Regions from separate parts of the Streptomyces sp. NPDC049687 genome, predicted to be linked through region 1. Evidence: predicted binding sites of a transcription regulator. Region 1 holds the regulator's gene; the other holds the start of a gene.

Region 1 (3,401 bases):
GCCACGCAGATGCGTGACACCCCGGCCGTGCAGCGGGATCGACTGCCCGGACTGGGTGCCGGGCCGGATGTCGACCTCCTCCAGGCCGTCCAGCGTCTCCAGCGGCACCTTCGTGCCGAGGGACGCCGCGGTCATCGGGAGCGTCACCGTGCAGTGCAGGTCGTCGCCGCGCCGCTGGAACATCGCGTGCGGCAGCTCGTGGATCTCGACGTACAGGTCACCGGCGGGACCGCCACCGGGCCCGACCTCGCCCTCGCCCGCGAGCTGGATCCGGGTGCCGTTGTCGACACCGGCGGGGATCTTCACCGTGAGCGTCCGGCGCGAGCGCACGCGCCCGTCGCCCGCGCACTCCGGGCACGGCGTCGGCACGACGGTGCCGAAGCCCTGGCACTGCGGGCAGGGCCGGGAAGTCATGACCTGGCCGAGGAAGGACCGGGTCACCTGGGACACCTCACCGCGGCCGCGGCACATGTCACACGTCTGGGCGGTGGTGCCGGGGGCGGCGCCCTCACCGCTGCAGGTGGCGCAGACGATCGCGGTGTCGACCTGGATGTCCTTGGTCGTACCGAAGGCGGCCTCCTCGAGGTCCACCTCCAGCCGGATCATCGCGTCCTGGCCGCGCCGGGTGCGCGAGCGCGGGCCGCGCTGGGACGCCGTACCGAAGAACGCGTCCATGATGTCGGAGAAGTTGCCGAAGCCACCGGCTCCGAAGCCGCCCGCGCCGCCGCCCGACTGGGAGAGGGGATCGCCGCCGAGGTCGTAGACCTGCTTCTTCTGCGGGTCCGACAGCACCTCGTAGGCGGCGTTGATCTCCTTGAACCGCTCCTGGGTCTTCGGATCCGGATTGACGTCCGGGTGCAGCTCGCGGGCGAGCCGACGGAAGGCCTTCTTGATCTCTTCCTGCGACGCGTCGCGGCGCACGCCGAGGACGGCGTAGTAGTCCGTGGCCACTTACGACTCCGCCAGGATCTGTCCGACGTACCGTGCCACCGCTCGTACCGCTCCCATCGTTCCCGGGTAATCCATGCGGGTCGGTCCGACCACGCCGAGTTTGGCGACTGCCTCGCCGCCCGAACCGTAGCCGACCGACACCACGGAAGTGGAGTTGAGTCCCTCGTAGGCGTTCTCGTGACCGATGCGTACGGTCATGCCCGAATCCCCCGCCTCGCCCAGGAGTTTGAGGAGAACAACGTGTTCCTCCAGGGCCTCCAGGACGGGCCGGATGGTGAGAGGGAAGTCATGTCCGAAGCGGGTGAGATTGGCGGTGCCGCCGATCATCAGCCGCTCCTCGTTCTCCTCGACGAGCGTCTCCAGCAGGGTGGAGAGCACCGTCGAGACCGTGCCGCGGTCGTCGGCCTCGAAGGCGTCCGGCAGGTCCTCCACCAGACGCGGCACGTCCGAGAACCGGCGGCCCGCGACCCGGCTGTTGAGCCGCGCGCGTAGATCCGCCAGCGAGGCCTCCCCGAAGGGCGCCGGGCAGTCCACCATCCGCTGCTCGACCCGTCCGGTGTCCGTGATCAGCACGAGCATCAGCCGGGCGGGCGCGAGCGACAGCAGCTCGACGTGCCGCACGGTGGACCGGGTCAGCGACGGGTACTGCACGACCGCGACCTGCCGCGTCAGCTGTGCGAGCAGCCGCACCGTCCGCGCCACGACGTCGTCGAGATCGACGGCACCGTCGAGGAAGTTCTGGATGGCCCGCCGCTCGGGCGCGCTCATCGGCTTGACGCCGGCCAGTTTGTCGACGAACAGCCGGTAGCCCTTGTCGGTCGGGATGCGCCCGGCGCTGGTGTGCGGCTGGGCGATGTACCCCTCGTCCTCCAGGGCGGCCATGTCGTTGCGGACCGTCGCCGGGGAGACGCCGAGGTTGTGCCGCTCGGTGAGCGCCTTGGAGCCCACGGGCTCCTCGGTGCCGACGTAGTCCTGGACGATGGCGCGCAGCACTTGCAGCCTGCGTTCACTCAGCATCCGCGCACACCTCCAGAAGTCGTCCCCCAGTCCCCTGGGCGTCTGCCCTGGCACTCTTCGCTTATGAGTGCCAGCGTTCCCCGGCCCAGTGTACGGCTGTGGGGTACACCGGGGGCAAGGTCGGTCATGGCGGGGGCCCGTACCGTTAGCGTCCCGGTATGACGGTGACTTGGGAAGAGCTGGGATGGGAGCGGGTCGCGGCCGGGGTCGGGCGGGTGCGGCTGCCGGGCTGGGACTGCACGGCCGGGCTGGTCGTCGGGGCGGGCGCGGTGCTGGTGGTGGACGCCGGCTCGAGCCTCGCGGAGGGGGCACTGCTGCGGGCGCAGGCCGAGGAACTGACCGGCGCGCGTGTGACCCATCTCGCGCTCACCCATCCGCACTTCGACCACGTGTTCGGCGCGGCGGCGTTCGCGGGCGCCGAGGTCTTCGGGGCGGTGGGGATGGACACGGTCCCGGCGGAGGAACTCCGCTCGGACGCGGTGCGCCACGGCCTGGACGAGACGACGGCGACCGAGGCCGCGGACACCCTGGTCCGCCCCCGCCACCTCGTCTCCGGCGAGTGGACCCTCGATCTGGGCGGCGGCCGCCAGGTCCTCCTCGCCAACGTCGGGCCCGCCCACACCGCCCACGACCTGGTGGTCCTGGTCCCCGAGGCCCCCGGCTCACCGGAGGTGGTCTTCTGCGGCGACCTCGTCGAGGAGTCCGGCGAGCCCCAGGCCGGCCCCGACGCCGTCCCCACCCACTGGCCCGCCGCACTCGACCGCCTGCTGGACCTGGGGGGCGAGGACGCGCTGTACGTGCCCGGTCACGGGGCGGTGGTGAACGCGGCGTACGTGCGCGCGCAGCGGGACGCGCTGGCGGCCCGTTTCGGCGTGTCGCCGTAGTGACGTCCGGGCTTCTCCTATCGTCATCCGAATGCGCCAGTACTCCGCCGACCTGACCCCTCCGTGGAAGAAGCCGAAGCCCGTCCCCGAGGTCCCGGCGGAGCCCGGCCTGGTGGTGGAGGAGCCCGGTACCGGCTTCTGCGGCGCGGTGATCCGCTGCGAGGCGGGCACGGTGACCCTCGAGGACCGCTTCGGCAAGCACCGGGTGTTCCCGCTGGAGCCACGGGGGTTCCTGCTGGAGGGCCGGCCAGTGACGCTCGTACGGCCGTCGTCCGGTGGTCCGGTACGCCCCACCCGCACCGCCTCCGGCTCGGTCGCCGTCCCCGGCGCCCGCGCCCGGGTCGCCCGCGCCGGCCGCATCTACGTCGAGGGCCGGCACGACGCCGAGCTGATCGAGAAGGTCTGGGGCGACGACCTGCGCGTCGAGGGCGTGGTCGTGGAGTACCTGGAGGGCGTGGACGACCTGCCGTCGATCGTCGCGGGCTTCGCCCCGGGCCCGGACGCACGCCTCGGCGTCCTGGTGGACCACCTGGTCCCGGGCACGAAGGA
Region 2 (3,401 bases), on a different contig from region 1:
GTGACCCTGAACAACCACACACTCCACCACCCCTCCCTCCCCGCCCTGTCCCACCGGCAGCAGAAGCGCGAGATCTGCGGCATGCAGAGGGTGCTCCGCGAGCGGTACGCCAAGCGCCCCACCCTCTTCCGGCCGCCCTACGGCAACTACAACCGCGACACGCTGGTCGCGGCGAAGTCCTGCGGGGTGAAGTACGCCCCACTCTGGGGCGAGGAGGTCTTCGTCGACCACTGGGAGTACCGCGAGTGGGACCGCGACCTCCACCCCGGCGACATCGTCCTGAGCCACTTCCGCGGCCGGGGCGACTGGAAGGGCACGATGCCCGACATGGTCCGCCGGTTCCTGAACAAGGTCACGCAGAAGGGGTACGCGGTGGCACGCCTGGAGGACTACCTGTGAGAACGCGGGGGCTGCCGGCCGTCGTACTGGCGCTGACGGTGACGGTCACGACCCTGGCCGGCTGCGCCCAGTCCGTCGACCCGATCGAACGACTGGGCAAGAAGGCGGCGCAACGCGCACACGCGGCGCACCGGGCCGACGAGGAGCCGCCCCACCGCCGCTGGGGCCTGACGGCACCCCTGCGCCCCGCTCCCGCCCGCTCCTCGGGACCCCTGTACGGCAGCCGGGGTGATCGGCAGGCCCTGCCCCCGGTCGTCGACCACGTCCCCACCCACGACAAGGTCGTCTTCCTCACCTATGACGACGGCGCCGAACGCGACCCCCGCTTCGTCGACATGGTCCGCGAACTCCGCCTCCCGGTCAGCATGTTCCTCACCGACAGCGTGGTCGGCCCCGGTTACGGCCACTTCGCCCGCCTCCAGTCGGTCGGCGCGACCCTTCAGAACCACACCCTCGACCACGCCGCCCTGCGCGGCCTCCCCTACGCCGGCCAGCGCGCCGAGATCTGCGGCCAGCAGGAGAAGCTCCGCTCCCGCTTCGGGCTGCGCCCCCGCCTCTTCCGCCCGCCCTACGGCACCTACGACACCACCACCCTCCGCGCCGCCGCCGACTGCGGCATCACCGCCCTCGTGCTCTGGCGGGCCTCGATGGGCCCCACCGCCCTCACCTACGCCCACGGCCCCCACGACCTCCGCCCCGGCGACATCGTCGCCGTGGACCCGGACGAGGCGATGGGCCCGGGGCTGCGGGAGCGGACGACACGGCTGCTGCGGCGGGTGCAGGAACGGGGGCTGACGGTCGGCAGGCTGGAGGACTACCTGTGATCACCAGCCCGCCCGGAGTGCGGAGGCGGAACGCCCGAAGGGCCGAAAACCCTCCGACGCGCCGCGGGCATTGGCACTCCGCTTGACCGAGTGCTAATCCCGGTCATAGTCTCGGCTCTGGCACTCACCACTGGAGAGTGCCAACACAGCGACGGGCAGGTCCGGCACCCGCGACGACGGATCCACCTGGTCGCCACCTCAGACAGTTAACCCCGTGAGATCTCCGAAGGGGGAGGTCGGATCGTGACGACCACCAGCTCCAAGGTTGCCATCAAGCCGCTCGAGGACCGCATCGTGGTCCAGCCGCTCGACGCCGAGCAGACCACCGCCTCTGGCCTGGTCATCCCGGACACCGCGAAGGAGAAGCCCCAGGAGGGCGCCGTCCTCGCCGTGGGTCCGGGCCGCTTCGAGAACGGCGAGCGCCTGCCGCTCGACGTCAAGGTCGGCGATGTCGTCCTGTACAGCAAGTACGGCGGCACCGAGGTGAAGTACAACGGCGAGGAGTACCTCGTCCTCTCGGCTCGCGACGTTCTCGCGATCATCGAGAAGTAATTCACCCAGTTTTGCAGTGAACTGCGCCCCTGGCCCCCGCGACTTTGTGAAGCCGGGCGCTGGGGGCGCAGTTCGTTTCTCCCACGTTTTCCGAGAGGGCTGAACCGCTCCCATGGCGAAGATCCTGAAGTTCGACGAGGACGCCCGTCGCGCCCTCGAGCGCGGCGTCAACAAGCTGGCCGACACGGTCAAGGTGACCATCGGCCCCAAGGGCCGCAACGTCGTCATCGACAAGAAGTTCGGCGCCCCGACCATCACCAACGACGGCGTCACCATCGCCCGTGAGGTGGAGATCGAGGACCCGTACGAGAACCTCGGCGCGCAGCTGGTGAAGGAGGTGGCGACCAAGACCAACGACATCGCGGGTGACGGTACGACCACCGCCACCGTGCTCGCCCAGGCGCTCGTGCGCGAGGGCCTGAGGAACGTCGCCGCCGGCGCCTCCCCGGCCGCCCTGAAGAAGGGCATCGACGCCGCGGTCAAGGCCGTCTCCGACGACCTGCTGGCGTCCGCCCGCCCGATCGACGAGAAGTCCGACATCGCCGCCGTCGCCGCGCTGTCCGCCCAGGACCAGCAGGTCGGCGAGCTCATCGCCGAGGCGATGGACAAGGTCGGCAAGGACGGTGTCATCACCGTCGAGGAGTCCAACACCTTCGGCCTGGAGCTGGACTTCACCGAGGGCATGGCCTTCGACAAGGGCTACCTGTCGCCGTACTTCGTGACGGACCAGGAGCGCATGGAGGCCGTCCTGGAGGACCCCTACATCCTCATCAACCAGGGCAAGATCTCCTCGATCGCCGACCTGCTGCCGCTCCTCGAGAAGGTCATCCAGACCAACTCCTCCAAGCCGCTGCTGATCATCGCCGAGGACCTGGAGGGCGAGGCGCTCTCCACCCTCGTCGTCAACAAGATCCGCGGCACCTTCAACGCGGTCGCCGTCAAGGCCCCCGGCTTCGGTGACCGTCGCAAGGCGATGCTCCAGGACATGGCCGTCCTCACCGGCGCCACCGTCATCTCCGAGGAGGTCGGCCTCAAGCTCGACCAGGTCGGCATCGACGTGCTCGGCTCCGCCCGCCGCGTCACCGTCACCAAGGACGACACCACGATCGTCGACGGCGCCGGCGACTCCGCCGAGGTGCAGGGCCGCGTCGCGCAGATCAAGGCCGAGATCGAGAACACCGACTCCGACTGGGACCGCGAGAAGCTCCAGGAGCGCCTCGCGAAGCTGGCCGGCGGCGTGTGCGTGATCAAGGTCGGCGCCGCCACCGAGGTGGAGCTGAAGGAGAAGAAGCACCGTCTGGAGGACGCCATCTCCGCGACCCGCGCCGCGGTCGAGGAGGGCATCGTCTCCGGTGGTGGCTCCGCGCTGGTCCACGCCGCCAAGGTGCTGGAGGACGGCCTGGGCAAGACCGGCGACGAGGCCACCGGTGTCGCCGTCGTCCGCCGCGCCGTCGTCGAGCCGCTGCGCTGGATCGCCGAGAACGCCGGCCTCGAGGGCTACGTCATCACCTCCAAGGTCGCCGAGCTCGAGAAGGGCCAGGGCTTCAACGCCGCCACCGGCGAGTACGGCGACCTGGTCAAGGCCGGCGTCATCGACCCGGTCAAGGTCACCCGCTCCGCCCTGGA

Evidence for each region. Region 1 encodes HrcA, which represses chaperone genes, less so after heat shock. Its sites were predicted from a motif close to TTNGCACTCNGNNNNNCNGAGTGCNAA; they were not measured.
Region 2: the regulator HrcA is predicted to act here: its motif matches at 1,294-1,320, upstream of groES (co-chaperone GroES).

Annotation. Positions count from the first base shown of each region.
Region 1 covers NZ_JBITLN010000001.1:1,050,274-1,053,674, forward strand. The annotation lists gene dnaJ (molecular chaperone DnaJ) at 1-951, opposite strand, end outside; gene hrcA (heat-inducible transcriptional repressor HrcA) at 952-1,968, opposite strand; gene ACIBVL_RS04790 (MBL fold metallo-hydrolase) at 2,127-2,852, shown strand; gene ACIBVL_RS04795 (DUF3097 domain-containing protein) at 2,884-3,401, shown strand, end outside.
Region 2 covers NZ_JBITLN010000005.1:276,344-279,744, reverse strand. The annotation lists gene ACIBVL_RS18275 (polysaccharide deacetylase family protein) at 1-399, shown strand, start outside; gene ACIBVL_RS18270 (polysaccharide deacetylase family protein) at 396-1,223, shown strand; gene groES (co-chaperone GroES) at 1,467-1,775, shown strand; gene groL (chaperonin GroEL) at 1,888-3,401, shown strand, end outside.